Regions from separate parts of the Thalassotalea coralli genome, predicted to be linked through region 1. Evidence: predicted binding sites of a transcription regulator. Region 1 holds the regulator's gene; the other holds the start of a gene.

Region 1 (15,923 bases):
AGCGAATCGCTCGTTTTTATCCGACCGTAAAATATAATTTAGTTTAACTTTCTTTTAACTAGCAATCAGTTAGCTGCTCTGGTAAAAATATAGCATTCAGGAAAGCGAGCGTTGCTGCGGTAGAAAAACGCGCGATTCGCTCGCTATAAACATGTTATGTGGTGAAATCGAGTGAGAAATAAGGATCCGAAGAGATGCTAGAAATACTAAGCGATATATGGCAGGCGCTGGCAATGTCGGATCGAATTCAATTTGCAGCGCTGATTATTACTGCTCTATTTGGTTTTTTGATGTGGTCGCACTCTCGTCGAACTACTGTGAAGCCTCCAACGACTCTTAATGCAGAAGAAGGCAGCGTCTTACAATTAGCAAATAAGCTTAAAGAATATGGTGCGTTTTATTCAGACCTGCTTAAGGCTTTTGATTCAGGGCGCAGTGTAGCCATCTCACGTACAGATGTTATTTCTCCTCGCAAAGCCAGAAAGATGCGAAGGTATCTTCAAAATATGCTTTTTATGTCTGCCATACGTTTTGAAATGATCGAGAATATTGATGATTACATTCAGCTGGTTGAGAATGATGCGAACCCCCAGGAATTGGAAGAAGCTTGGATGGCTGCAAGGCAAGCCATGCGAATGAATATTCGTCAGATAGAAGAGCTAAGAATAATAGAGGATATTCCATTCCTCGAAATAATGCCCTTGATGGATGCGACGATGGCTTTTTATGCTCTTCTTCCAGAGGAAAAGCCGCTTAAAGAAATAGAAAGCCTAAAAGCTATAAATTCGGGTTTAAAGGCGATTCTTAGCAACATCAGAAGGCTCGCAAAAATACCTATACATTAAAGACTGTAAAAGAATCATCATTAGAGTGTAAATCTGCACACATAACAAATTTAGGCAGCGGACAGTAAACTGCCGCTGCTAAAGGCGTTAGGTTTACCTCGAAAATGGATAGATTTGAGTTTTTAGAACACGTAGATGAATTCAAAATAGATTCATCAGCATTTTGGTTAAATGGCCCATCGAATGAAAAGTATTGTTTGGGGGTGTCTGGAAATAAGTGGGAAGTGTTCTATGCCGAAAGAGGCAATAAAAATTTAAGGGTTGAGTTTGATTCAGAAAGTGACGCATTAAAGCATCTACTTGACAAATTAAAATCAGATCCTACTTGTATCAAGAGGTAGGTAAACCTAACAAGCGCATAAAGCAACGGGACACGCAACGTTTGGCTCGATTCCGCTCCGCTACACAGTTTAGCCAAACATTGCTTAGCCCCTTATGCGGGCGTTATAAGCCAAGGGAAATTCGGCTATGAAATCGATAATTGGAAAACTTGATGTGTTGAGCGTGTTTTCAGCGTGGGCACTTTTGCTAGTTTTCTTTGTATCTCTGGCTTACGGAAAAATATTTTCAGAACCTGAAGCAAGTGCTAGTCATTTAGTTTATTTGTTTGGTGCATTCTTATGTGCAGTTTTTATGCATATTGTTTTGGCATTTTTTAATCGTTGCCCTCATTGCAATAAGTGTTTAACTGTTCAAGGTTTCAAAAAGCCTCACCCAGCATCAAGCGGGAGCTGGGATAAAGTGGTTTGGCGTTGGTTTTCTGGTTCAATTGTTTGCATTCATTGCGGGCAAAGGGTGGCAACAAATGGCTTATAACAAGCCAATCAAGTGCGGGACTGCTAAAGCTTGGCTCAGTTCCGCTTCGCTACACAAGTTTAGCCAAGCATTTATCAGCCCCTTATTGGGGCGTTATATGCCCATAAAGGATTGCGCATGAATCAAAACTTATATTTTAAAACAAACAAATTTGATTCTGCCAAAGAGTTGGCTGAGTACGTTCACTCAGAGCTCGAAAAGTTAAACTTTACGCCAAATGAACCAATTGATTCTGAATATATGTTTTCGATAGAAGCATGTGTAAATGGAATTGTTGTTGATATTTATATGGGGAGAAATGATGAAGAGACGGACGTGCCCCTCTGGCAAATTTGGTCTGAGCAACGAGTTCCTTTTCTAAAAAAACTCTTTGGCAACTCTGGTGAAGCAGAGGAAGCAAAAGTTAAAGTGGAACTAGAAAGTATCGTTAATAGAATCGAAGGTGTTAGTGCTGTTGAATGGGGCATATAACAAGCTGCTTAAGTGCAAACGACGCATGGGACAAATAACACTTGGCTTTTGTCGCTGCGCTCTAAATTTTAGCCAAGTATTATTTGCCCCTTAGCAGGGCGTTAGGTATTACTCAAATATGGGTGAAGTTTTCAGAACCTTTCTCGCTATAATTTTGCATATTTCATGCTTCGCTATTGGAATGTCCTTATTTAATTTAACAGGGTTTAGTGAAGTAATTGAGGAAGTATCTCTAGCGAGAGAGTTCATTATTATTTTATTTGGTATAGCTGGCGTAGTTTTGGTTTCCATTAAATCAGAAGAGCCATTCATGCATACCTTTATCAAACTAATTGCTCAAAGTTTTGAGCGGCTTTTTCTACTATTAACACTTGTTTCTTTTACATCGCTAATTGATGAAAAAGATACAACTTTTGGGCTGTTTTCGTTTGTAGTGTTTGCTGTATTTACGTATGGTATTCATAAGTTTAAGTTCATCTCTAGGCTCAATAATACCTAACAAGCGCATTAAGTGAAGGGACTGCTAACAGCTTGCTCGGTTCCGCTTCGCTACACAGTTTAGCAAGCTATTATCAGCCCCTTATGCGGGCGTTAGCTGTACAAGGAGTACAATTGAGTATTATCAAACAGTCAGGTTTATTTACCGCATTTTTGATTATCTTTGGGTTTATTCTTCGTTATTACTCAGTTTATAAATCAGGTGCAGATATAGGCATTTTTAATATATTTTTCAGTGTAACTATCGCGGGTGTGGTTGGTGGTGCAGGCTTCTATTTAGGCCAACTTAAAATAAAAGACACACTAGCAATTAAGCATCTAGCATTTTCCGCAACTTTTGTGTTTTTTATGTCACATGCTTTAAGCAATTTACTTGGCCTATACCAAGTGTCATGGTTTGCGTATGTTGCGGTAGTATTTGCATTTTCATTTGTAGCCGCAATACGGATGGCTAAAATGTTCAATAAGGCGAAGTACAGCTAACAAGCGCATTAAGAGGCGGACACAAAAAGCTTGGCTTGTGCTCGTTCCTCGCAAATTATAGCCAAGCATTTTGGTCCGCTTATGCGGGCGTTATGTTTGCCTTGTAGTTCGGCTTAATTTGAAAGGCTAATGAAAGATATTTTATTGAAGTTTAAAAAAATTAAGTTGCAAATAAACACTATAGTAACCTTAGTCTTTATCGCTTCTGTTGCGTTAATGTACGCGGGATTTATAAAACCTATAGAAGCTTATCACATCATTGTCTTTTCATTGTTGTGTGTGTTTTCATACCTTTTATATGAATTAGTAAAAAATAAATTCATATTCATAGATTCTAAAAAATTTTTATTATTTTCGTTTAAAGGTATCCTTGTATTACTATTTTATATCACAATGATTTTACTGGGTTTGTTTGTGCTATTTGATGGTTAAGTTAAGTAGTAAACATAACAAGCCGCTTAAGGCGGGACTGCTAACAGCTTGCTCGGTTCCGCTTCGCTTCATATTTTAGCAAGCTATTATCAGCCCCTTAGCGGGGCGTTAGCTGTTTCATGAACAAAGCGAAATATTTAGGTCTAGTTTATTTATTACCAGTAATCCTGTATCCGCTGAAAGTAGATCACTTTCAAGATATTTGGATTTGGTACTACCTTCCATTTGCGGTTTGTTATTCTATTTATGTTTGGTTTAAACCCACAGAAAACATTTCGAAGTATATAATTTTTACACCCATAGCATTTCTAATCTTCTTTATTTCTGGCTTTACAGTTCAAATAGCAATTTCAAAGGGTGTAAATTCAGCGTTGGAGTTCTTGCCAATAATGCTTATTTTCGCAATACCGTTCAGCTTTGTTACTGGGCTTATTTATGTTTTACTAGCTTTACTAATTCTTAAAGCATTTGAGTATTTAGGTTACGGTTTAAAAAACAGCTAACAAGCTGTTCAAGGCGGGATTGTTAAAGCTTGGCTCAGTTCCGCTTCGCTACACAGTTTAGCCAAGCATTTATCAGTCCCTTATTGGGGCGTTATATAGCTAAGCATGGAACTGCATGAGCGGCCAATCTAGACTAATTTTTGATACCTCAACTTTTACGTTTGTCCATGCAGAGGATAAACTTCAATGTTCCGTTTCTGCTTTGGGATCACAAGGTGAAATAGTTACTTACCCTATTCGAGAAAGTATTATTTCGAACCTGATAGCAGACTTGGAAATTATTCAGAAACAAAATTATTCTGGTAAGTTAAAAATTAAGACTGACTCTATCAATGTAAATTTAAAATTTAGCGGCTTTAAAAAAGAAAAAGGTGTCAAAGTTAGAGCATATTTAACTAGTTGGTTTTATTACAGTTCATCAGGTTTTGGTTCGTATACTTCTGACTCCAATTTTGGTAATTTACTAAACAATCTAAAGCGTTGTATAGAGTAATCGCTATATAACAAGCTGTTTAAGTGCGGGATTGCTAAAGCTTGGCTCGGTTCCGTTTCGCTACACAAGTTTAGCCAAGCATTTATCAGCCCGTTATTGGGGCGTTAGGTTTTTCAAAGGATTGAGGTTTAAAAATGAATAGTGATTTTCGAGTGTCAGGTTGGGCTTATTTAATTTATGGCACCACGAGCTTAATCGGTTTTGTTATAGCTTTCTCGTTTGGCGTAACTCAAATGCCGGCCTATCTTGCTTTACCTCTTTACGTCCACGCTTTGGTTAATATTGCTTTAGTATTAAATGTGTTAGTTTTGTTAAGTGGGTATTATTTAATAAAACAAAATACTAATGTCCATAGATTTGCGTTTCCAATAGCAATGGTGTTATTGCTATGTATTCCATCGGGCACTGTAGTAGGCTTCTTGTATTTATATCAAAGAGCAAAAAAAACTAACAAGTAAATCAAGCGGGACTGCTAAAGCTTGGCTCGGTTCCGCTCCGCTACACAAGTTTAGCCAAGCATTATCAGCCCCTTGAGTGGGCGTTTTGTGTCAATGAAACGATGGAGTGTCAAAATGATTCGTGTATTGGGTTTTTCTTTAGGTATAAGTTTTATCGCATTTTTTAGCTATAGCCTAATTTTTATAAAGCATGACTTGTTTGGTTACGCTTTTGCTTCATTTAGTTTATTGCTTGGTATTCTATTCCTTACTTATGGCATAAAAGGAAACAAGTTTGTCACCCCTTTTATTCGTAAATTTCTTATGTGGTAATTAAGTGACACATAACAAGCCAATTAAGTGCGGGACTACTAAAGTTTGGCTCGGTTTCGCTTAGTAAAACCTTTTTTATTACTTATTTAGAATGGAGGCGATTATTTATGTCTATTACACAAACGTTAAATAAATGGTTAACGGTGGAAGTTGACGAAGAATCAATTAACCGACAAGCTCGGGAAATTAGGTTGTTGTTTGAAGCGCTAATCAACCAAGGGTTTAATGAGGATCAGGCGTTGAAGATTGTTGTTGGTGTTTGTAACAATTATGGCTCCGATGATTTAGATATTTAAACCACATTTTTAATCATAATTATGGTCGACATTAAGATTTAGCCAGTGAATAAAAAAACGCGCTTAAAGCGCGTTTTTTTATTGTTCTACATGTTCTTTCAAATAAGCAAATAGCTCTCGGTAATACTTACCAGTTTTCTCTGAAGCTTTCTCTTTAGCAGCCTGTCGTTGCAACTGACGTAGCTTTTGTCTGTCCATTGCAGGGTGCTGGCTTAACAGCTCTTCAATTTTGTTACCGCCTTGGTCAATCACTTCATCGCGCAATTGTTCAAGTTTGTGAAACTTGGTGGTTTCTTGCTGATGCTTGTTAGCCATGATATCAAGCGCTTTTTGAATAGGCTCTAGATCTGTTTCAAGTAATACTTTACTCATAAAGCGCACATGGCGGCGCAAAGCTTCAGGTTTGTTTTGAATTTTATCGGCTAGAGCAAGGGCTTCTAATAGCTCTTCGGTAAACGGAACCTTCGAACGTTGATGCTTTGATAGTTTAACTAAACGCATAGCAAAATCTTGTAGCGCGTGCATTTCACGCTTTATATCAGATTTACTTTTATATTCTTCGTCTAATGCGTCGATATCGTGGTCGTAGTCAGGCATAATAAAAAGACTGGATTAAAAACATTGGCATAGTATACCTTAAGCTGCACTTTGCCACTAGCATAAGCCTATACTGAAAGTACTGGGTTAAGAGTTGTTTACTTCGATGACAGATAAAAATTCAATTATAGAACAAATGGAACAAGTAAAGTCGCGTGTTGGTGACGTACTTGATTTGGCCAATTCTCTTGGCGCAGATGGCGCGGAAGTTGCGATGAGTCGTCAGCAGGGCTTAAGCGTTTGTACTCGCCTAGGTGAAGTTGAAACCGTTGAGTTTACCAACGACGGTGCCCTGGGTATTACTGTGTACTGTGAAGGGCGAAAAGGTAGTGCGTCTACCGCAGATTTGTCTCAAGAAGCATTAAACCAAACGGTACAAGCAGCGGTAAATATTGCCAAATATACCTCGGTTGATGACTGTTCTGGCTTAGCGGATAAAGAACTGCTAGCAATGGACCCGCCTGACCTAGATTTATATCACCCGAAAGTTTTATCTACTGATGAAGCCATTGACATTGCTAAATCGTGTGAAGTGGCAGGTTTAAATCATGACAAGCGTATCGGTAACTCTGACGGTGCCACATTAGCAAGTTTTGAAGGCTTTAAAGTGTACGGTAATAGCCACGGACAAATTGTTGGCTACCCTAGTAGTCGTCATAGCTTGAGCTGTGTGATGATTGCCAATGAAGCAGATGAAATGCAGCGCGATTACGCCTATTCTATCAATCGTAAATTCGACTTATTAGAAAAGCCTGAAGATATCGGCATAAAGGCGGCAATTGAAGCAACATCACGTTTAAATGCGCAAAAATTGCCAACAGGGAAAGTTCCTGTCATGTTCCGTGCTGATATTGCTAACGGTTTTTGGGGACATCTTATTGCCGCTATTAGCGGTGGAAACTTATACCGTAAATCGTCTTTCTTAGTTGATTCTATTGGTAAGCAGCTTTTTCCTGAGTTTCTAACGATTTCAGAGCGTCCACAAATTAAAGGCGCATTAGCGAGTAGTGCTTTTGATAGCGAAGGCGTAGCAACACAAGATCGCGAAATTATCACTGACGGTGCGCTAGCAACTTATTTGTTAACGAGTTATTCAGCACGCAAGTTAGGCTTACAAACAACAGGTCATGCTGGCGGTATTCACAACTGGCAAGTGTCGGCAAATGGCGGTGATTTTAAGCAAATGCTTAAAACACTAGGCACTGGCTTATTGGTAACAGAGCTAATGGGGCAGGGCGTTAATATCGTAAATGGTGACTATTCTCGCGGTGCTGCTGGCTTTTGGGTAGAAAACGGCGAAATTGCCTATCCTGTGTCAGAAATTACTATTGCAGGTAAGCTACAAGATATGTTCTCAGGGTTAGTTGCTGTAGGTAGCGATACTGACTTAAAAGGTGCGATTCACACCGGCTCTGTACTTATTAACGAATTACAAGTAGCAGGAAACTAGTCGTAACTAGTTTCTGTGGCTCATAACTATGCTGGCTTGCAACAATTTTGGCTTGCAACATTGTTAGTTCTTAAAGGGGAAATGTTAAGTATTAACCCAATAACAATGTTGCAGTGCCTAAGAACGCAAAAATACCCACTACATCCGTAATCGTTGTTAGGATAACGCTACCCGCGAGCGCTGGGTCAATATTCATTCGTTTAAGCATTAACGGAATAACCACACCAGCTACACCAGCAGCCGTCATATTCATCAACATGGCAAAGGCTATGATGCTACCTAAGGTGACGTCTTGTTTCCAAATACCCACAACAAGCCCTATCAGTAGCGCCCAAATAATGCCATTTAAGAAGCCGATAGCGAGTTCTTTATAAAGTAAAATTTTCGAGTTACTTTCACCAACATGGCCCAAAGCAATACCACGAATAACCAGGGTAAGTGTTTGGTTACCTGCAACGCCGCCCATACTTGGCACTAAGGTATTTAAGATCGCCAGAATGGCTAACTGGCTTAAGATGTCTTCGAACATCGCTGATACAGCTACAGCGAATAAAGCGGTAATTAAGTTTACACCCAGCCAGATAGAGCGCTGTTGTGTACTTTTAACAACAGGGGCAAAGGTATCGGCTTCGTCATCTAGACCCGCCATACTCATCATCGAGTGTTCTGCTTCTTCACGGATGATATCAACGATATCATCGACCGTAATACGACCTACTAGGCGGCCTTCTTCATCGATAACTGGGGCAGAGAACCAGTCAAATCGTTCGAACAGCTGAGCAACTTCTGTCTCAGGCATATCAACGGTGACAGCTTCAACTTCGGCATCGATAAGGTTTGAAACTGTAGTTTCAGGCTTCGCTGTGACAATTGCTTGTAGTGAAATAGCGCCGATAAAGCGGTCTTTTCTGTCTACAACATAGAAGGAGTCAGTTGACTCAGGCAATTCGCCTTTTAATCTTAAATAGCGTAAAACCACATCCACCGTTACGTCAGGGCGGATAGTGATAGTATCGGTATTCATGATACCGCCAGCGGTATCTTCTTCGTAAGCAAGTGCCTGCTCTACGCGACTCCTGTCTTGCGAGTCCATGGAGCTAAGTACTTCACGATAAACGCTATCAGGTAGCGTTCTTAATACTTCTGCGAGGTCATCTACATCCATGCCTTCAGCAACTTCGGCAAGCTTTTCCGGCCGGATGTTTTTTAAGATGCCTTTACGAACTTCTTCATTAAGCTCTTCGAGGACTTCACCGTGATGATCTGGGTCGATAAGTTGCCACAGTACGGTACGTGTTTTCGTTGGAGATGATTCGAGTAGTAGTGCCAAGTCATATGCAGGCATGTTCTGCATTAACTTGCGCACATAGACAAACATACCGCTACCAAGTGCTTCGTTAACTTGCTGCAGCTTTTGTTGACTATAATCTTGTTCTGACAATTCCGGCATCTTGTTGTCCTATGCCTTCATACCAATTGAGGTAAATATCTACTTCAATCAGTATCACTACACGAATATTGAATAATCTTTGAAAAAGGTGACACTTTTACTATCAAACGTTATTTTTTCTTGATGAAAATAACTGGTTCACCAATGCAGGTTAAACAGTAAATACTGCGTTACCAACTACAATAGTTTATCTCAACTATCTGGTTTTATCAGCTTTTTTCTTGATGCTAGCGAATTTAACCGCGTAACTTAGTGGATAGGGGAATGGTAAAGTTATTGAAAATTACTGTTCTTCATCGAAATTGTCAGTAAAAAGCTTGTTTATGGCAAACATCGCTTGTTCTGCATCTTTTCCGCTGGCGTGAACTTTTACTGTTTTTCCTTGGCTTCCTGCTAATAACATTAATCCCATCACGCTATTAGCATCTGCCGTGTTTTCTTCTAGCTCGATTTGAATATCTGCCGTAAATTGCTGGCACAGTTGAGCAAGCTTAGTCGCCGCTCGGGCATGAAGCCCAAGTTTATTGGTGATTAAGATATCTTTCGAGATGGTCATTAATGCACGAGCCTTTACGTTGACGCAACGTTTAAGTCTCGGTGTCGAGCTTGCACGTCTGCGCGTTCTTTTTTCAGGTTATTTGTGAGTAATTCCGCAATGTATACGGATCTGTGTTTTCCGCCAGTACAGCCAATAGCAATAGTAATATAGCTGCGGTTATTGCGCTCTAGGTGAGGTAACCAGGTCATCATAAAGCTGTTAATTTGCCAAACAAATTTAGTGACAATTGGCTGGCTTGCAAGAAAGTCGATTACAGGTTGATCTAGTCCGGTATAAGGCTTTAAGTCTTTTTCCCAAAATGGGTTAGGTAAGAAGCGAGCGTCGAAAACAAAGTCAGCGTCTTTCGGCACACCATGTTTAAACCCAAAAGATTCAAATACCACTACCATATTGCCAGTGGTTTTACCCAAAATACGTTCACGAATAAGATCAGCAAGCTGGTGAGGGGTTAACTGGCTAGTATTAATGTATAAGTTAGCGCGTGATGAAATAGGCTCTAATAGCTTTTTCTCAAGAGAAATTGCCTGATCTAACGCGATGTTTTGCTTGATAAGCGGATGCAAACGTCTGGTTTCACTAAAGCGTTTTATCAGGTCGTTATCGTCAGCGTCTAAGTAAACAATACTTAATTCTACTGCGCTTGGTAAGTAGTCGATAATTTCAGAAACATCAGACGGGTCATCAGGTAAATTTCGAACATCCAAACTCACCGCAACGGTTTCGTAATCATTGATTACCGTATGCGTAAGTGCTGGTAGCAAGTTAACAGGAATGTTATCAACACAGTAATATCCTAAATCTTCAAGTACACGAAGGGCTACTGTCTTGCCCGAGCCAGAACGTCCGCTGACGATGGTGAGTTTCATGTTGTAATTCCGTTTTTATTGTTCGGCTTGTGTTATAAATTGAAAGAGTGCTTTATCGCTGTCACATTTTCGCACTTGTTTGACGACTTTTTTATTACCAAATAATTTTGCGATACTTTGTAATGTTGAAAGGTGTTCCTGACATTGCTGCTCGGGAACAAATAAGGCGACAAAAATATCAACAGGGCGGTTATCTATCGCGTCAAATTCAATAGGGTGTTCAGTTGTTGCTACCACTAACATCACTTTTTCACTATCAGCTAACCGGCCATGAGGAATGGCAATACCGTTGCCGATACCCGTTGAGCCCATTTTTTCACGCTGCATTAAACTTTCAAGTAAGGTGTAGGTATTCATTTCAACTGCATTTTCTGCAGCTTTTTCACAAATGATTTCTAGGATTCTTTTTTTACTAGTAGCAGGAACTGCACATAAAGTGCAGTTCTCTGTCATGATGTCGGATATTTTCATTGAAGTTGAAACTAGTGTTGGCTTATTTTGCCTTTATATTTGAGGATTTGTTTATCGAGTTTGTTCACTAAAGAATCAATAGAAGCATACATGTCTTCATTCTGTGCTTTGGCGTGAACTTCGGTACCGTTTAAATGAACAGTTGCTTCCGCAATTTGGTTGAGCTTCTCTACGGTAAGTACTACATAGACATTGTTGATGTGATCAAAATGTCGCTCAAGCTTTGCAAACTTTTTATTAACGCTATCGCGCATAGGTTCAGTGATTTCTACATGGTGTCCAGCAAGATTAATTTGCATAAGCTCTCATCCTTCTTTCAAGGTTTACAGTAAACTTTTACGCTGATTAGACGGTGGAATGCCTAGAGACTCTCTATATTTGGCTATGGTCCGTCTTGCAACGTTTATGCCCTGCTCAGCTAACAACTCAGCCATTTTACTATCGCTCAGTGGTTTCGCTGGCACTTCTGCTGCGACCAGCTTTTTAATTAAAGCTCTGATCGCAGTGGAAGAACACTCTCCGCCATTTTCCGTACTCACATGGCTAGAGAAGAAATATTTTAGTTCAAATATCCCGCGTGGGGTGTGCATGTATTTTTGTGTGGTTACACGTGAAATCGTAGATTCATGCATATCTACAGCTTCGGCAATGTCGTTAAGAACCATTGGGCGCATAGCTTCTGGGCCATGCTCAAAGAACCCTTGTTGGCGCTGAACAATGCAGTTACTTACTTTTAATAGTGTATCGTTACGGCTTTCTAAGCTCTTGATAAACCATTTGGCTTCTTGCAAATTAGAACGAATAAATTGGCTATCGTTAGAATTTTTCATCGAACGCGCCATAGAAGCATATTGTTGGTTTACTGAAAGGCGAGGCGCAGTATCTGGATTTAGTTCAACCACCCAACGACCATTTTTCTTTTCAACAGATACATCAGGAATAATGTATTGCTCTTCTTGTTTGATCACTGAGTCGCCCGGTCTAGGATCTAGTGACTGGATCAAACGAATAATTTCGCGTAATTGGTCTTCTTTCAAGCGTGTCTTACGCATGATGGTGCGATAGTCACGGTTACCTAGTAAGTCAATGTGCTCGCCAATGATTAGCTTGGCTTCTTCTAGCCAAGGCGTATCTTTATCAAATTGGTTTAATTGAATAATTAGACACTCAGGAATAGAGCGGGCACCGACACCAACTGGATCGAATACGTTGATGCGCTTAAGCACAGCTTCTACTTCATCCAATTCAACATCTTCTAAGCCAAGAGATTCTAAAATATCTTCGGTGGTTACCGTTAAATAACCGGCATCGTCAATAGCGTCGATAATTGCCATTGCGATGGCTTCGTCGGTCTCAGTAAATGGTGTTAATTCCATTTGCCAGCGAAGGTGATCTTGAATGGAGTCTGTGGTTTCACCTTGATAAACAAAATCTTCTGAAGGAGCAGCGGCACCTGTATTTGATACGCCTGCACTGAAACTTTCATCCCAAGTGGTGTCTATATTCAGCTCTTCTGGAATATCAGACTTATCCATTGCTTCTGTTGTGCTGATTTCATCAATGGTTGGCGAGGCGTCTTCAGAGCCATCATTCGCCGTAGGCGTTTCCGTTGTTTCAGAAAAAGCTTGTTCTAAATTATCAGGCTGAGATTCTTGGTTAGCGGAAGCTGCTTCGTCAACTTCTAATAAAGGATTGCTTTCAAGCGCTTCTTGAATTTCTTGTTGTAGATCCAACGTTGACAGCTGCAACAATTTTATCGCTTGTTGCAACTGAGGTGTCATAGTCAGTTGTTGTCCAATACGGAGTTGAAGACTAGGGCGCATTTATCTAATTCTTATCCTTTCCAAGGTTATTGGTTTTGTTTTTTTAACAGCTTATCACAACTATAACGTGAATTGCTCTCCAAGATATACATCTCGTACCTGTTGATTCGCTAAAATTTGATCTGCATTCCCTTGAGCGATTAATTCTCCATGACTGACGATATAAGCATGTTCACACACATCGAGGGTTTCACGTACATTGTGGTCAGTAATTAGAATACCAATTCCCTTGTTCTTTAAGTGTAGAATAATTTTCTTAATATCACCGACAGAAATTGGGTCTACGCCAGCAAAGGGTTCATCTAGCAATATAAATTTAGGATCAGCCGCTAACGCACGAGCAATTTCTACGCGACGACGCTCACCGCCAGATAGGCTCATGCCTGTGTTTTCGGTAATGTGACCGATATTAAATTCTTCAACTAAGTGTTCGAGTTTTTCTTCTCGCTCGATAGCGTTCAGATCTTTACGTGTTTCTAAGATAGCCATAATGTTCTGATAAACAGTTAGCTTTCTAAAAATCGAGGCTTCTTGTGGCAGATAGCCAATGCCTCGACGCGCGCGCTCATGCATAGGCAATAGTGTAAGGTCTTCACCATCTAAGGTGATCTTGCCTTTGTCATTGTTAACAAGGCCAACAATCATGTAAAAGGACGTGGTTTTGCCAGCGCCGTTAGGGCCAAGTAAACCAACAATTTGCCCGGCTTCAACAGATAAGCCAACGTTTTTTACAACTTGGCGGCCTTTATATGATTTAGCTAGATTGCTAGCACTTAACACTGCACTCATTTTTTAAGCTTTTCCAGTTGTTTCGGCTGAAGAGTGGTTTGTACTCGTTCGTTGTCTTTACTATCTGCAAGCACTTGCTCAGTTAGAAGGTTATAGGTAATCACGCTACTTTTTACCATGCTTCCTGCTTGCCTTAATTCTGCATTACCCGAAATGACTATAGTATTTTTTGCCGGCTCGTAAGTAATCTCATTGGCTTGTAAATAAATAGGCGTACCATCTTCTAAAATTTGCTCGAAGGTTGCTGGAGACCCTTTTGCGATATAGGTTTTTGGCTCTGAATCTGGATTTGATAACACTTGAACGAGATCTGCTTTTATTTTTAAGCTGCCTTGTGTAATGACGACATTGTCGATGTAGCTAAATATTTTATTTTTTAGATCGCCAGCAGAACGCGATGCGTCAACGTGTATTTTTTGCTTAAGGTCGTCATCGGCAGCAAAGCCGTTTACTGAAAAAGTCGCACAAAGAATGACTGCCAGTAACCTATTGCGCTTGTTTGAAATAATTCGTTTTATCATGTTTCGTCAACGTTATTTGTTTAGTATTTAAATCGACGATAAGTCCTGCGCCATACATCACAAAATCGGCGCCCTTAAGTTCGATATTCTGTTTGGAACTAATGATGTTGGTACTGAGATCCAGTTCCAAGTCAGTTCCGTGTATTTCTTTAATTATACTGTCTTCGTCGGTAGCTACCAACAAAACATCTTGTTCTAGCTGTACGCGATGATTACCAAATAATGTGCCTTCTTTAGCACTTATTTCCCAAGGCTTGTCACCACTTTTTGGGAACAGAGTATATTTAGGTAGCTCAAAATATGTGACTGCAAGCTCGCTGTAATGTTCCATTTTTAGTGCATCTATCTTATAAGATAACTTGCCACTTTGAGCGAACGCTTTACTGCTTAATTGCTCTGCAACGAAGTCCGGGTTCATCGCATAGTCTTCATTATTTGCTTGTTCTAGGTCTTTTTCAAACCATTCAAAAACGCCGTAAATGGTTACAGCGCAGATGAAAAAGAGTAAAGAAAGAACGTGAGTGCGTGTCATATACTAGCGCCGGTGGCTTGTGATAACGTATTTTGGCTTTGCATCATAATATCACAGGCTTCACGTACGGCACCAAATCCACCTCTATTTGTCGTTACATAATGTGCTATTTTCAAAATAGCGGGATGGGCGTCATTAACTGCGATACTTAAACCAACATAATCCATACAAGCAAAGTCTGGCATATCGTCACCAATATAGGCAACGTGTTCTGGCGCTAAACCTTCTGCCGCTAATAACTCTTTTAGAACGGGTAATTTGTCTTCTTTACCTTGAATAATGTGTTTAACATTAAGTGCTGTCATGCGGGTATTGACAATATTTGAATTTCGGCCGGTTATCACGGCTAAATCAACGCCACTTGCTGCTAACGCTTTTACGCCATAACCATCCTTCGTGTGGAAAGCTTTTAGCTCTTCACCGTCGTTACCTAGATATATTCTACCGTCGGAAAAAACGCCATCTATGTCACAAACAAAGAGCTTTATCTGAGAAAATTTCTGATAAACACTATCGTCAATACTGCCATAAAGTGTTGTATTCATTACATTACCCCTGACTTTAACAAGTCATGCATATTCATAGCACCAATCGGGTAGCCTTGGTTATCTACGACAATAAGGCCGTTTATTTTCTTATCTTCCATAATTTTCAACGCTTCAGCTGCTAGCATTTCAGGTGAAGCTGTTGTTGGGTTTTTGGTCATCACTGACTCAATAACATCTTGATGTATATCTGTTTTATCGTCAAGTACGCGACGTAAGTCACCATCAGTGAATAAACCAACGAGCTGATTTTCATCGTTAACAATGGCGGTCATGCCTAAACCTTTTTCGGACATTTCTACTAGGGCGTCTTTTACTAATACATCAAGCTTAACCACGGGTAAGCGGTTTCCTTTGTGCATGATGTCTTCTAAACGAAGTAAGAGCCTTTTACCTAAACTGCCACCTGGGTGCGAAAGCGCAAAATCGTCGGCAGTAAAACCACGTGTTTCTAATAGTGCGACTGCTAGTGCATCACCCATTACTAAGGTTGCGGTAGTGCTTGAGGTTGGTGCTAAGCCTAATGGGCAGGCTTCTTGTGATACTTTCACACAGATATGGACATCGCTTAATTTAGCTAAAGTCGACTCTTCATTGCCTGACATGCCTATCATTTTGGCACCAATGCGCTTTATCACGGGGATAATCGATAATAACTCGCCAGTTTCACCAGAATTAGAAATAGCTAAAACAATGTCATCTTCGGTAATCAT
Region 2 (15,923 bases), on a different contig from region 1:
TCCAATTATCATCATGGCGATTTACGCCCTGTACTATTAGAAACCGCGACCACCATGCTAGAGCAAGGTGGTTTGGACGCCTTATCGTTAAGAAAAATAGCATTAGAAATTGGCGTATCTCGTACAGCTGCCTACCACCATTTTAAAGATAAGCACGAACTTTTGTGTGCGATTGCTGCGCTTGGCTTTGAGCGTTGGCAAGAGGAAGCCAAAGAAATATTTAGTTCACAAGTGACAAAGGAACAGCAGGTTCGTAACTTCGTTTTTGGCTACCTATCATTTGCTACCCAAAACGCGCACCTCTACGACTTGATGTTTGGCCGGACTCTTTGGAAAGACCAAGGAAGCAATCAGTCTCTAAAAGACGCTGCATACCCTACCTTCCAATTTCAAGTTGAAATGATGAAGCACTGGCAATCCCTAGGCTTACTTTCCGATGACCATTCAGCTTTAAGAACTTCTCAAGTCATTTGGGGCACATTACATGGTATAGCTAAACTAATGATTGATGGCGTATACACTGAACAATCAAGTATTGAAGACATGTGTGAATGCGCCATCGATTTGTTTTTACAACGTTAAAGGTAGCAATGACCCTATATTGTCTTATCTTAAAATATCCGACATAATTTAAGTTACCTTCCACTTTAGCCGCGAACCAAATGACGACACCAACTGATAACACTAAGCTAGCGCAGTATGATGAGTTTTTTTCTATTGAACACAGGTTTACAGTCAATATAACCCCGATAGCCTCAGCACAAGTTACTAGCTTCAGTCAGTTTATAGAGAACATTCCTGGCTCCTTTAAAATGGCCAGTGAAATGGCTTCTTTAGATCAAGCCATGTTAAAGCCATTACAGGCTTTGTCCGGAGTTGCAGGCCAATTGGTTGACTATCTCAATCATCAAGGACAGAAAATAGAGTTGATGATGAGTTATATACTCAATCAAGAAGATACCGAAAATAACCGTAGAACGGGATTAAGTTTTGGTGGTGGTGGTTTAGTGTTTAGCAGTACTAGCCCTTATGAAGTGGGGCAATTTTTAGAAGCTAAGCTTTTTATTCGTAGCGATAACTGCGCTGTGTATAGCTATGTTGAAGTAATTGAAGTAAGCGCTATTGAAGAGGCCGGTGACTCTGACTATAAAGTTAAAGCCTTGTTTCACTTTATTCGAGAAGAAGATCGTGACGCGTTAATTCGAGCAAGCCTACATAAACAATCTCGCGATTTACATAAACTTGCTCAAGAGCGCCAGCAACAACAAGATGATAGCTAGCGCTAGTTTTTAGTTAGACACATACTCTATTTAGCGTTGTATCAACTTCTTCGGAAGTCGCTTTTTGCAATTCTGCATGCTCAGCCACTTTGTTTAAGCCCTGGTTAATATCGTCACTTAACGAGACTACAGCAGCCATATTGTCATTCATTGAAGCAGTTGCCTGTTGCTGCTCTTGAGTACCACTCGCTATTTGTGTTGTTAGCGAGTTAACTTCTGTGAATACTTGCCCAATTTGCGTCAATGCATCAACAACTTTTTCTGACTGTTCAAGACTGTCTTGCGTTAGCGCTTGGCCTTTAGTAATCGCATTTACTGCATTGTCAGACTTGTCTTGTAAGCCCTCTACCATTGATTGGATTTCAACAGTAGACTCTTGGGTTCGATGTGCTAACGCTCTAACTTCGTCTGCAACAACGGCAAAACCACGCCCTTGTTCACCAGCACGAGCAGCTTCAATCGCGGCATTTAATGCCAATAAGTTGGTTTGATCTGCGATACCACGGATAACGTCAAGTACGGTGCCTATGCGCGCACATTCCTCTTGCAATAAAGCAAGATCGTTGGCCATACCAGTCACTTCTTGCGCGAAGTTTTCAATCGTCTTTTGTGAAGTATCTGAAGATTGGCGACCTTGAGAAAGTAAATCTAATACTTGATTAGCAGTTTCACTCACTTCGCTGGCACTTTGCGATAATGCACCTGACGTCGATGCTACTTCATCGATTGAAGCCGCCATTTGGCTAATTTGCTCACTCGATTGATCAACAGCCATTACAGAATCACTAATTTGGCTAGTCAAAGAACCAGCACCTTGACGCAACTGCTCTGATTCTTTTCGAATATCAGCAACCACCCCAGCCAAACTCTCAACAAAACCACTTAGTTTATTCGTTAAACCAGCCAGTTCATCTTGACTAGCGTCAGAAATAGGTGAGCTAGGAGCAGTATCAGGGCTAATGACCTGATCCATATAACGGTTTAATTGTTGAAGTCGTTGGCTGATTTGTTGATTAAAAAACAAGAAGCTTGCGATAAGCTGAACACTCAATGTAGCAACTAAGAAAGTCACTAAACCAGTGGCACTAAGGTGTTCAATAAAAATCATGGCGACAATAATCGCTAACACGCCTACCACAGCACATGGTAATAACAATTTGATATGAAGTTGATTTCCCATAAAGTTCCCGTTGTATTTGTTATTAATCGAACCAGCAACCTAATAGGTATGCTTGGTGAGAAACGTACTTAAACTTACCGTTAATTGACAAAATAAGCGACTACTTTTCAACTTTTAAGTAAAAATAAAGTCACTTTTAAGGAAAGATAAAGTTATAAATAACCATCAAACAGAGGTAAAATTAGCAGGAACAACCTTTCTGGAGTTTTATGCTTAGGAGTATAAACATGCTATATGTAGTATTGGTATTAGCACTAGCCCTAATTGTCGGAGGGATATTGTTATTAAAACAATCGGCAAAAAAATTTCATTTAACCGATGAGCAAAAGGCGCGAATAAAAGCGAGAGAAGCAAGCCAGCAGAAAAAGGATCAGACACTTAAATAACAGCTCTTCATTCTTGACAAAATAACAGGTCACAATGACCTAAATAGCGGTTATATTTCTATACTTATTTACTATTGGCCGACTTCTTACGATCGATACAGCCCAAGTCTTTTTCCGGCGCAATCGCATCGCGAACAACTTGCTTTAATTCAGTAATTTCTGGAAACCTGCCCTGCTCTTTTCTCGACCAAACGCGCTGATTATTGGCGTATATTTCAAAAATACCACCAGTTCCAGGCAACAAGCTTAATTCGTCAATATCGCCTTCAAACGTCGTCAATAACTCTTGCGCCATCCAAGTAGAGCGCATTAACCAACGGCATTTAGAGCAATATTTGATATCAATTTTATTCATGATTAATAGGGCTTCTCTTTCGTAAAACGTTTGTGTGCTTTGTCTAAAATAGTTAACTACGGTAAATAGTTTGAATAATATGAAAGCCAAAGCGTGTTTTTACTGGCCCATGAAATTTAAGCACCGGCTTTTTAAACACGACATAATCAAAGGCTTTGACCATTTGACCACGACGAAACTCACCCAAATCTCCCCCTTTCTTGCCTGACGGACAAGTCGAATGCTTTTTAGCGAGTTGACCAAAGTCAGCTCCCTTTTCTAATTTCTTCAATAACTGGACGGCTAATTCTCTATCTTTTACTAATATGTGGCGTGCTGAGGCAGTTGACATGACATTTTCTACGATTAATCGACAATACAGTTATTCTACCTTGTCTGGTCTGATCTATGCTAATTGTTAACATAAGAAATTTACATTTAGCACCATAATGACATAAAATGTCATCAATTAAATTGAGGTACTAGTAAATATGAGCAATATCGACCACCTATTTGAAAACAATCGCAACTGGGCAGAAAAGATCAAACAGGAAGATCCTGAATTTTTTGACAACCTAGCGAAACAACAAAACCCTGAGTATTTATGGATAGGTTGCTCAGACTCTCGTGTACCGGCGAACCAATTAATGGGCTTAATGCCAGGTGAAGTATTTGTACACCGCAATATTGCTAACCAAGTTATTCATACTGACTTAAACTGTTTGTCTGTTATTCAATACGCAGTCGAATACCTAAAAGTAAAACACATTATCGTGTGTGGCCACTATGGCTGTGGCGGTGTATTAGCATCTATGGATAACGATAACTATGGTTTAATCGACAACTGGTTAAGACACATCGAAGATGTGTACCGTTTCCATAAAGAAAAATTAGACAGTGTTGAAGAGCATCAAGATAGGTTTAATACACTATGTGAGCTAAATGTAATTGAGCAAGTTGCGAATGTAACCAACACCACAATTATTCGTGATGCATGGAAACGTGAGCAGCCATTAACCGTTCATGGTTTCGTTTACAACTTAAAAGACGGTATTTTGAAAGATTTAGAAGTCTCTACTGACGGCTCAAATGCTTAATTAGTGAATTTAATTTTTCCATAAAAAAACCTCGCATTTGCGAGGTTTTTTAATTCTTATCTACTTATCAAACTTACATTTTTAAGGTGTTAAAGTACACCACGTTCAATTTGGTTAAGCTCAATAGACTTAAATAGCGCAGTAAAGTTACCTTCACCAAAACCTTTATCATCTACACGCTGAATCATTTCGATAAAGATTGGACCAAAAATATTCTTAGTGAAAATTTGTAGTAAATACGAACCTTCATTTTGGCTATCAACAAGAATTTGATGATCTTTAATTCGCTCTTTATCTTCTTTTACCCAAGGAATACGGTCGAATACATCATCATAATACTCAGGAACAATGTTTAACGTATCAATAATCGATTTATCGATTTTGTCTAATGAACCAACTAAGTCATCAGTAATAAACGCAAGATGCTGTACACCCGGGCCATTGTACTCTTCTAAGTACTCATCGATTTGGTTGTTGTTAGTACCTTTACCTTCGTTAATTGGAATAGAGAAATTTCCACAAGGCGATTGTAAGGCATAAGATACAAGCGCAGAACGCTCACCTTTAATATCGAAGTAACGTACTTCAGTAAAACCAAATACATCTTTGTAAAAGTTAGCCCAATGCTCCATCGTGCCTTGGTAAACATTATTCGTTAAATGGTCTACTGCTTTAAAACCTTTATCTTCAACGATTACAGGGTTGTCTAGTAGCTCAAAATCATCTTCATAAATAGAGCCCTTATCACCAAACTTATCGATAAAATAAATAAGGCTATCACCAATGCCGTAAATCGCAGGGTAAGGAAGTTTATTTTCTTCGTGCTGTGCTGATTTTGCACCGCGAGCAATTGCTTGTTCAAATGCAAAAGCAGCGTCTTCTACACGCCAGCCCATTGAACAAATTGCCGGACCATGGCTCTTAGCGAACTCGCTAGAAAAACCTTTTTTCTCATTGTTCAGTAAGAAATGAATATCGTTTTGATTAAAGTAAACGATGTCACGGCTTTTGAACCGACGAGTTTTTGAAAAACCAAAGCCATAAAAAGCTTTTTCCATGAAATCAGAATCTGGTGTTGCGTACTCAGTAAATTCAATACCGCATAATTTTAGTGGGTTAGTCACGTCAGTCATTTGTTATCTCTCTCGACTTGAATTGACTTTATTATTACGAGGATATTTTTTTGGGAAAAGAGCTAGCCCTAAAGCAGTAATTGAGAATACGTAAATGAAAATGTACGTTTATTTTGAGGATAGTTTAGTCGGATTGAATCCAGCCCCTACAGTGCCTACGCGACAGTTGTAAAAATATTTTTACACCCTTTTATCTTGCAACAAGAATATACCATTTTAGCCTGATTTCTGGAGGGAGCCCTATAAGGAATTCTTGCTAGTTTTTTCCTCTATACACAAAAAAACCCAGCATAAAAGCTGGGTTTTTCTTTAAAAGTAGTCGTGTGATTAGTTTAATTTAACACCACGTCTACCCTTGTCATTGCGCTTTCTCGCGTTCTCAGTTACTACAGGCGCCTGAGAAACCGAAATCTCTAGTGCTTGGCGACGCACACGTACACGCTTTAACTGTTTAAATACGTTGTCTGGCATACCTTTTGGTAACTGAACAAAGCTAAAGCGATCTTGAAGCTTAATTTGACCGATATAACCACTATCAAGTGAAATCTCATTGGCAATAGCACCAACGATATCACCCGGCTTAGCGCCATGCTCTGTCCCCACTTCAATGCGGTATGTTTGCCAATCAACATCTTGACGAGCCACTTTGCTCTTTCTTGGCTTATCGCCACGATCGTTACGAGAAGCACGTCTGTCATCTCTGCCATCGCGACCACGACGCTGATCTCTATCGCGAGATTCACGACGCGGACGAGGATCTTCTTTTGGACGCAGTGGCTGTTTAACTTGTTTTAAGTGAAGTAAAGCAGCAGCTAAATCCGTCATCGACAATTCTGCTTGCTCTGCCATACTTTCTACAATCTCTTTCATATCAGAAAGATCAGTATCAGCAATTAAGCCAGCAAGTTGTTCTTGTGTTTTAGCAATACGTGCTTGACCGATTTCTTGAATACTTGGTAATTCAAATGGCGAAATCTTGCCGGAAGTTAAACGTTCATATTGGCGAAGCAAATACATTTCACGTGGACGAACAAATGAAATCGCTGTACCAGTACGACCCGCACGGCCTGTTCTACCAATTCGGTGAACATAAGATTCATTATCGCCAGGTAAGTCGTAGTTAATAACAAGTGAGATACGCGGGATATCTAAACCACGAGCCACAACATCTGTTGCAATTAGAATGTTTGCCTTACCTGTTTTGATTTGGTCTACCGCTCTTTCACGTTGCGCTTGGTTCATATCACCATTTAACGCAAGAGCTGGGTAACCAGAGCGCTCTAACTTTTCAGCAACTTCAACAGTATCATTTCTGGTACGTACGAAAATAATAACGGCATCGTATTCCTGTGTTTCAGCAATACGCTCTAGCGCAGTCATCTTATTAATACCGCTCACTTTCCAAGCAAGTTGCTCGATATTAGCTTGTTTCTTTTTCTCAGCAGCGATTTTTACGTGCACAGGATCTTTTAAGAAACGATTCGCTACTTTGCGAATTTGAGATGGCATTGTTGCTGAGAAAAGCGCCATTTGAGTCTCTTCAGGCAAGTGCTCTAAAATCCACTCAATATCTTCTAAGAACCCCATATTCAACATTTCATCGGCTTCATCAAGCACACAAACAGAAATGTCTTTAAGCTTTAAGCTTTTGCGACGAAGGTGATCCATTAAACGGCCTGGCGTACCAACAACAACTTGCGCTCCGCGCTCTAATTGTTGGAATTGTGGTCCATAAGATTGTCCACCATATAGTGTTGCTACACGTAAGCCGCGAATATTTTTCGCAAAGCTTTCGATAGCTTCAGCTACTTGAATAGCAAGTTCACGAGTTGGCGCAAGTACCAACATTTGTGGTTTTCTTAAATTGGCATCAATTTTAGTTAACGCAGGTAAGCTAAATGCCGCTGTTTTACCTGTACCCGTTTGTGCTTCACCAAGTACGTCAAAGCCTTCTAATAACGAAGGAATTGTTTTCGCTTGAATAGGTGTAGCTGATTCAAAACCAAGTTCAGTAACTGCAGATAAGATTTTTTCAGGCAAGCCTAGGCCATCAAAACCGACAGCGGAATTGTCAATATTAAGCATTCGAATTGTCTTCCCAATGCGGATCCAAATAACAACATAAGATCCGATAAATACAACGAGGAAATCGCCAGGAAGACTTTAGGCACAAAGAAGCAAAAACTAGGTAAAATGTTTTCGCTAAACAACAAGTCTAATGGGATAACCCCACCTCTAAAAGTTTTCGTTGGAGGCGTTACCCCGACAACGAGGCGCGCATTATACAGATATTGACCATTTATACAAGAAATTTGTCCAATTTAGGGACAAAAAAACACCAACAAGAACTTGTTGGTGTTAAAAGTCGCGAGCACTAACGATTAATTTGCTTGCGTCCAGAGAGAAACTAGCTATTAACTATCGATTTTAAAATCGCCTTTTACGTTTTCTACCGTCAAGCCACCAGAGCCCGACTCAATAATGTCTAAACTACCCACAGTATCGACATAAATACTGCCTGAGCCATCATCTAAAGTAACGTCACCAGATACGTGTTTTACGGTGATTTGGCCTGAACCGTCATCTATCTCTAAATTACCTTCAATGTGTTTTGCGCTGATACTGCCAGAGCCATCGTCTATTGAAATGTCGCCTTCTATATCTTTCAAAGCAATTGAGCCTGAGCCATCTTTAATATCGATGTTACCTGTAACATTATTGATATCAACAGAGCCAGAACCATCGTGTAGCTCGATGCTAGAAAGTAGGTTTTCGATATCTATAGAGCCTGAGCCGTCTTTTACTTTTAATGCTAACGATTGAGGTAACTTAACCGTTAGGTTAATTTTCGGTGAATTGCCGCCCCAGCTAGAGTAGTTATTTTCAATATGTGAAACGAGTACTGCTTTTTGACCCTTTTTATTCAAAGACAAGTCAATCTCAGTTTTATCTATATTCTTCGCATAAATTTCCGCTGTTACTTCGATAACATCACCATTAGCAACCCCCTCAATTGATAAGCTACCAGCGCCAGCTTCAATAGCTAACATACGAATATCATTAACATCTAAAGATAGATGACTCTTACGATGTTCATCAGCAAAAGCTTGACCGCCTAATAGTAATGACGATGCACAAACAGCAGTTAATAGGCGTGAACTTTTTTTGGTTGGTAATTTATTAAAAATCGTTGTCATTATTTTATCCTTTAGTGATTCAGGCTTAGCTTATCTTTGTTATACAGGCTTAAGCGTTTGTCTCATTGCTACCCTATATCAATAATTCAAACATTGAGCCAAATATTTTTTCCTTATATTTCAATCAACTAAAACAGCAGACCAAAAGTGTTAGCTAATTTACTCATTTATTAAGTCGCAAAAGTTCAACATTTGGTTTAATTGACCAATAATTTTTTTCTTGCGCCTACTTAAAAGGAGAAATTGTTGAACCAAAAAATGAAAGATAGACTAAGAAGAAACCGCGCTAACTCGTAATCATAAAAAATTGTGTGAGAGAATCTGGGTATACACCCGCCCAAAGTGAAATAACAAGAAATACGAAAAGCGATGACGCCAACAAAGGATTTAACCTGTAGTGCCTTTTTGATTGCTTTTCTTTGTCTTTGAATAAACTAAAGACAATAGGTAAATAGTAAGCCAAGCTAATACCACTCCCTAAGATCAACGCAGCCAATACCCCCCATAACGACGCACTCGTTGCTAGCGCCATTAAGTAAAACTTACCAACAAAGCCTAATGTTAAAGGTAGCCCTGCTAAGCCGAAGATACCTAACAACATTAAACTCGCTAATATAGGCTGGTGCCAAAATAGTCCCCGCAAATCTACAAGGGTAATGTCAGATTTATCTGAGCGATGTTGTGCATGCTCAACAATGACCAATACTGAAAAAACAGCGATATTCGCTAACAAGTATGCTAGCAGGTAAACCAATGCCACCATTTCACCTTGTTGTGAGCTATTGTTAGCAACGAGTAGTAAAATGAGGAGGTACCCCAAATGTGCGATAGATGAATAAGCAAGTAACCTTTTCATTATGCTTTGTTTTATCGCCATGATATTGCCAAAAACCATGGATAGCACAGCAAAGCAACTGAGCACAGTTAATAAGACATTTTGCTGTAATACTTGCCCATAGCCTATAGAGAAAAAGCATTTAATCAGTACCGTCAATATCGCGATTTTAGATAAAGTAGCAAGCACAAACGTTATCGGGGTTGGCGCCCCTTGATAAACATCCGGCGTCCACATATGAAATGGGAATATCGATAATTTAAACAACATACCTGAAAGCAGCAGCATACTTCCAAAGAGTAAAATTAAGCTGTCATTATTAACAACAGTGATAGCACTTGAGAACGACAAAGTCCCCAACTGACTATACAAAAACGCAATACCAAGCAGCATAAAACTAGAAGCGCTAGCGCTAAGAATAAGGTACTTCATCGCCACTTCGACTTGGTGAGCATGAGCGCGAAAATAACCTGTAAGTGCAACAAGCGACAAACTCAGTAGTTCAAAACCTAAAAATAGCGAGGCATAATGGTCACTCACTACTAATATTGCGCCTCCGAGAGTTGCAAGCAGTAGCAACAAATAATACTCATCATGTACTTCAATATCATGACTAAGCGATTTCATGCTCATCAATGTGCTAACTAGTGCACTAATTACGATCAAGATTAAAGCAAGTCTGGAGAAATCATCGACTTTAATAAGCGGTGTAACATGTTCGCTGACAGCTCCTATTGAAGACATAGTAGCGATAAGTACAAGCCCTAAAACAGCTAAAGTAAAAGCAGCAATTAAGCCCTGACTGCGCTTCCAAGCAACTAATAGCATAGCCAAGACTATACCTGCCGATAAGACAAAATGTGGTGTTAGCAAGCTCCATGAAATATTAGCCATGACTTGCCTCCATTGACAGAGAGCCATTTAGGACAAGTTGAGGAAACAAGCCTAGTAATAATAACGCGATAAATAGTGCTAAACAGATAAGTAATTCACGTTGCGTTAAATCGATAACCTTCACTTTTGCGGGACCGTGAAAACTGCGCTGAAATAAGCGCATTCCGTAAACAGCCGACGCGATAATTCCAAGAACAGCGACGGAAACGAGTACAGGAAAACGCTGAAAAGCACCCAGTAAACTGAGAAATTCGCCAATAAAGTTTGCTAAACCGGGCATGCCAACGGCAGCTGCACAAAACGCTAGAGCAAAGCCCGTCATGACGGGCGCGCTTGCCCCTATTCCGCCCATATCAGTTAATTGGCGCGAGTGAATGCGGCTATAAATCATGCCAGCCATTGAAAACAAGGCAGCACTACTGATGCCATGAGCCAACATAGTTATCACTGCACCGTGGTAAGCACTCTGGTTGAAAGAAAACAAAGCCAAGGTAACAAATCCCATGTGGCTGATACTGCTATATGCAACTAAGCGTTTAAAATCAGTTTGGGAAAACGCCATCTGCGCGCCATATAAAATACTAATAACGCCTAATAACGCAGCGTACTGAGCAAACGCTGAACTTGCTTCAGGATACAAGTGAATAACAAAACGAATTAATCCATAAGCCCCCGTTTTTAATAAGATGCCAGCAAGCAACACACTGCCTGCGGTCGGCGCTTGAGTATGAGCATCAGGTAGCCAAGAATGCACAGGAACACAAGGTAATTTCACTGCAAAGGCGATAAAAAAGCCCAACATTAAATACCATTGCATATCTATCGGTACAGACACAGAAAGCCAGTCTAAATAGTTAAAACTTAGTACGCCAAATTGTGTTTTATGCCAATAAGCCATCGCGATAATCGCTATCAACATACATAAACTACTGAGTTGAGTAAAAATAAAGAACTTTATGGCAGCAAAGTGGCGATTCTCATGACCCCAAATGGCGATAAGAGCAGTAATGGGTAATAGCATTACCTCCCAAAAAAAGAAGAACAAAAACATATCGAGAGCAGAAAATACCCCGACTATTCCTGCCGTCGCAAACATAATATTTGCGTAGTAAAAACCAACCTTCTGATCACTGTCACTAGAAACTTGATTACCACTCATTTCTCGCCAAGAAACCATCAAAGCAATACCTGCAAGAAACAAGGTCAACAAAATCATAATACTAGAGAGGTAGTCACTACCTAAAGTAAAGTAGATATTAAAGTCGCTGATCCAAGCTATGCTAACGACTTCTGTTAATTGCTGATGAGCAAGCTCGCCCCCTTCAAGTGCTGTATATACACCAAATAGTGCGGCAATTAAGAAAATAGCACAGACATATTTAGCACTGCCTGCCGATCTCCCTTCAACAAACCAAGCTAAGCAGCCACCAAAGATCAATCCAAAAATCAGGGCGGTAAGTATCATATCAACCAACTCCCTATGGCTACGATTAAGCCCAGCGAAAAGGCCGTTGCGTACCAACGTAGCGAACCATTTTGCCCACTGAGTAAAACGTCTCGCCACATATTGGTATACCAAACATTAATCATTAATAGTTGATCGATAAAATCTCGTCGATTAATCCTACTAACCCATACTACCGGCGCAACGAAAATGCGGTGGTATACATAATCAAAGCCAAATGCACGTTTAGCAGCACCTGCCCAACTTGATGTTGACGCGCTAATTTGTTGTTCTTGCCCTGCAGTTTGCTGTTGCCAGTAGCGTTTAAATAAAACTAACGCAACGGAAATACCAATAAAGGGAGTCGCTATCGCTAACCAATGCGCCCAATGTGGAGAGGGTTCGCTTGCAGTTTGTACGGCTAATATTGATGATAAATCAACAGTGAACAACCCACCGATAACCGACAGTACGAGCAGTAAAGAGAGGCTAACTTTCAAGAACGGATGTTTTTGACTGTGCACCTGAACACTGGTTCGCGTTGTTCCCAAACACACCAAACAAAACAATCGAGTACTGTATATCGCAGTAAGGAATGCACCAATTATTGCAGCCCACCAAAAAATTGGCCCAGTAGTGCTGGATTGCCACAGCTCGGCAATAATAGCTTCTTTCGAAAAAAATCCTGAGCTACCAGGTAAAGCGATTAAACAATAAAGGCCTACACCAAAACAAACGGATTCAAAAGGTAACTTTTTCGCTAGCCCTCCCATTTTAAAAATATCTTGCTGGTGATGCATCGCGGCAATGATTGAACCTGCCGTTAAAAACAGTAACGCCTTAAAAAAAGCATGAGTCATTAAATGAAAAACGCCTGCACTAAAGGCTCCTGCTCCCAAGGCAAGCATCATATAACCAATCTGGCTCATGGTGGAATAAGCTAAAACGCGCTTTATATCGGTTTGCGCTAATGCGGCAAAACCCGCGAGCAATAAGGTTAATGCACCGACACAGGCAACAACTGTCATCACCTCTGGCAACGCCAAATAGACACCATTTAAACGAACAATAAGATAAACACCAGCCGTTACCATGGTTGCCGCATGAATTAACGCACTTACAGGTGTAGGACCAGCCATTGCATCAGGTAACCAAGTATGAAGAGGTAATTGAGCTGACTTTCCAACAGCGCCCCCTAAAAGTAGCAAGCCAATAGTATACTTAACCTCAGTAGATTCCAGCCAGTTTGTGCTAACAGCAGAGTTAATGTCAGTTATCGACAACGTATTTACCGAGTAAAAAAGCAGAATAAGCCCTAGAGCCATAGAGGCATCGCCAATACGTGTAACAATAAAGGCTTTACGCGCCGCTTTTACATTTTCTTCATCATGAAACCAAAAACCAATGAGTAGAAAGCTGCACAGTCCTACGCCTTCCCACCCTAAATAAAGTAAAACTAAATTGTCTGCCAAGACTAAGATCAGCATCGCCACAATAAATAAATTCATATAAGACATGAAACGATGAAACGCTGCATCTTTTTCCATATATGCCGCAGCATATACGTGAATCAAACAGCCAACGCCAGCCACTACGCAAGCCATGACCGCCGTTAACTTATCAAAGTAAAAGCCGACATTAACCCAAGATTTAGAGCCGTCATCTAGCACGATAGCGAACCACTGCCATAGATTGACATCAAATGCTTCAAGTCCAGATTGGTGAAGCGCGTAAGTCAGGTAAACTGCTGAAATGGCAGAGAGAAAAACACTACCGATACTTAGTAACGAAGCAAGCTGCCACGATAATCGTTGTTTTAAACCGATCAACAAAAGAAAGCTAATCAAAGGGTAGAATGGCAACGCAGCAAGAATTGTCATTGATTAGCCCCTTAATTCGCTTAACTTATCAATATCCAAACTGCGAAAACGCTTTTGCATTTGAATGAGTAAAGCAAGCCCTAAAGCAACTTCTGCAGCAGCCAAAGTCAAAATTAAAATGAACATCACCTGCCCGTCTGCTTGTTGCCAGACATTTCCCGCACCTATAAAAGCCACGCCTGTAGCGTTTAACATCACTTCTAAGCTCATCAGCATAAACAAGGTATTCTTGCGAACTATCACACCAACAAAACCAATCACAAATAAGATACTGGCAAAGATAAGCACATGCTCTAACGGAATTGCAGCCACGTTAATGCCCCCCTTGTGTTTCTGTTTTAGCAAAGTGATAGCCGCCAATAAGGCCCGCTAGTAATAAAAACGAAGCAATTTCAACGGCAAGAAGATAGGGACCATAAAGTAAAATGCCGACTTGCTTTGAGCTAACAATGTTTTGACTAAGCATTTGGTTTACATCAGGTTGTATCATAGTAAAGACTAACTGAGCCAACAAAATAGTCGCTAAAAGCACGGGCCCTATCCAATAGCTAATTTTTTGCCGTTCAGGTGCATATTTTGTTTCGTCTTTACCTAAACCAAACAACATAATGGCAAAGACAAACAGCACTAAAATGGCGCCGGCGTAAACAATCACTTCTAGCCCTGCGGCAAATGGAGCGCCCATTAAATAAAAGCAAACAGCAACTGCTAATAAAGAAACCACTAAATATAAAAGTGCATGAATAGTGTTTTTTCGGGTGATAACTTTAAGCGAAGCAATAACGGCAACCGCAGCCGCTAAATAAAACATGAGCACTAAAATATCAGCAGCGTTCATGGCATTAACCCCTTAATATCGATCGGTGGTTTCTCTTGCTCTCCTTCCCCTTTTTCTTTATTCGCAATTGCAATACCTGATTGTTGATAGAAACTATAGTCAGGGTATTTGCCCACGCCATTAATAAGTAAGTGCTCTTTCTCATAGACGAGGTTTTGCCTGTCATATTCAGCAAGCTCTACGTCAGGGGTAAGCTGGATCGCGTAGGTCGGACAAGCTTCCTCACAAAAGCCACATAAAATACAACGAGAAAAGTTGATGCGGAAAAACTCGGCACGCTTTCGACCGTCTTCATCTACTGTTTGCTGCAGGGCAATACAATCAACAGGACAAGCCACCGCACACAAATTGCAGGCAACACAACGCTCTTGACCATCGGGCTCTCGCGTTAATACGATTCGACCACGATAACGTGGAGCTAAATACGGTTTTTTCTCGGGATACTCATTAGTATCAGCTTTAGTAAAAGTGTGCTTTAACACCAACCACATGGTGCGAAATTGGCTCCACATTAGATCACCTCCAATAATGAAAGTAAGCCGGTGATTAACAAGTTGAAAAGCGCGAGCGGTAGCATCACCTGCCAACCAAAGGCAAGTAACTGGTCAAATCTGGGTCTAGGTAAAGAGGTTCTTAATAAAATAAAAAACATCACCAAAATTGACACTTTAGCAATAAACCAGAACAGCGGAGGCAACCAAGAAGCAAGAGGCTCTGGCATCATCCAGCCACCTAAGAATAAAACAACAGCCATTGATGAAATGAGGGTAACGCCTAGATACTCGCCTAGAAAAAATAGCGCGAATTTTAGACCTGAATATTCAGTATGAAAGCCAGCTGTTAATTCTGTTTCTGCTTCTGGTAAATCAAAGGGCAACCGATGGCTTTCAGCAATACCAGCAATAAGGAAGATAAAAAAACCAAGAAACTGTGTTTGAATAAACCAGCCATTTTGCTGAGCTAAGACGATTTCACGTAAATTAAAAGTGCCAGCAAGTAAGACAACGCCCATCACAGAGAGCCCCATAAATACTTCGTAACTGATGGTTTGTGCTGCTGCACGAATACCACCCAATAACGCATATTTAGAATTTGACGCCCAGCCAGCTAATACCACCGAATACACGGCAAGAGAGGCCATTGCTAAGAAAAAAAGCAAGCCAATGTTTAAGTTCGACACACCTATAGTTGGCGAAAATGGCATGACAGCAAAGCTCATTAGCACACAGGTTGCCCCGATAATAGGCGCTAGAATAAATACCCGTTTGTCACTAAAGGGCGGAATCCAATCTTCCTTACCTAAAATTTTCAATAAATCTGCCACCGACTGCAAAATCCCGATAGGGCCAACACGATTAGGCCCCAATCTATCTTGCCAAATACCGATCATACGACGCTCTACCCACACCAGCATGGCGGCAATAG

Evidence for each region. Region 1 encodes sigma-54, which starts transcription at its own class of promoters, with help from an activator protein. Its sites were predicted from a motif close to GTTGGCACGNNNNTNGNNT; they were not measured.
Region 2: a site for sigma-54 is predicted at 8,692-8,710, ahead of ACOB80_RS02110 (DUF4097 family beta strand repeat-containing protein). Genes of this name have one in related genera too.

The regions. Positions count from the first base shown of each region.
Region 1 is NZ_JBVVBK010000007.1:277,482-293,404, forward strand. It holds gene ACOB80_RS17820 (hypothetical protein) at 195-845, shown strand; gene ACOB80_RS17825 (hypothetical protein) at 950-1,186, shown strand; gene ACOB80_RS17830 (hypothetical protein) at 1,314-1,661, shown strand; gene ACOB80_RS17835 (hypothetical protein) at 1,779-2,132, shown strand; gene ACOB80_RS17840 (hypothetical protein) at 2,251-2,631, shown strand; gene ACOB80_RS17845 (hypothetical protein) at 2,745-3,113, shown strand; gene ACOB80_RS17850 (hypothetical protein) at 4,164-4,541, shown strand; gene ACOB80_RS17855 (hypothetical protein) at 4,676-4,999, shown strand; gene ACOB80_RS17860 (hypothetical protein) at 5,419-5,607, shown strand; gene yjgA (ribosome biogenesis factor YjgA) at 5,686-6,204, opposite strand; gene pmbA (metalloprotease PmbA) at 6,311-7,654, shown strand; gene mgtE (magnesium transporter) at 7,746-9,104, opposite strand; gene ACOB80_RS17880 (HPr family phosphocarrier protein) at 9,388-9,660, opposite strand; gene rapZ (RNase adapter RapZ) at 9,675-10,529, opposite strand; gene ptsN (PTS IIA-like nitrogen regulatory protein PtsN) at 10,545-11,000, opposite strand; gene hpf (ribosome hibernation promoting factor) at 11,012-11,299, opposite strand; gene ACOB80_RS17900 (RNA polymerase factor sigma-54) at 11,324-12,823, opposite strand; gene lptB (LPS export ABC transporter ATP-binding protein) at 12,884-13,612, opposite strand; gene lptA (lipopolysaccharide transport periplasmic protein LptA) at 13,609-14,133, opposite strand; gene lptC (LPS export ABC transporter periplasmic protein LptC) at 14,099-14,665, opposite strand; gene kdsC (3-deoxy-manno-octulosonate-8-phosphatase KdsC) at 14,662-15,210, opposite strand; gene ACOB80_RS17925 (KpsF/GutQ family sugar-phosphate isomerase) at 15,210-15,923, opposite strand, start outside.
Region 2 is NZ_JBVVBK010000001.1:476,194-492,116, reverse strand. It holds gene ACOB80_RS02155 (TetR/AcrR family transcriptional regulator) at 1-582, shown strand, start outside; gene ACOB80_RS02150 (PilZ domain-containing protein) at 663-1,280, shown strand; gene ACOB80_RS02145 (methyl-accepting chemotaxis protein) at 1,294-2,460, opposite strand; gene ACOB80_RS02140 (DUF2897 family protein) at 2,688-2,846, shown strand; gene ACOB80_RS02135 (Rdx family protein) at 2,911-3,201, opposite strand; gene ppiC (peptidylprolyl isomerase PpiC) at 3,254-3,532, opposite strand; gene can (carbonate dehydratase) at 3,672-4,277, shown strand; gene hppD (4-hydroxyphenylpyruvate dioxygenase) at 4,367-5,410, opposite strand; gene ACOB80_RS02115 (DEAD/DEAH box helicase) at 5,738-7,495, opposite strand; gene ACOB80_RS02110 (DUF4097 family beta strand repeat-containing protein) at 7,825-8,607, opposite strand; gene ACOB80_RS02105 (NADH-quinone oxidoreductase subunit N) at 8,894-10,336, opposite strand; gene ACOB80_RS02100 (complex I subunit 4 family protein) at 10,329-11,801, opposite strand; gene nuoL (NADH-quinone oxidoreductase subunit L) at 11,798-13,660, opposite strand; gene nuoK (NADH-quinone oxidoreductase subunit NuoK) at 13,664-13,972, opposite strand; gene nuoJ (NADH-quinone oxidoreductase subunit J) at 13,974-14,498, opposite strand; gene nuoI (NADH-quinone oxidoreductase subunit NuoI) at 14,495-15,010, opposite strand; gene nuoH (NADH-quinone oxidoreductase subunit NuoH) at 15,010-15,923, opposite strand, start outside.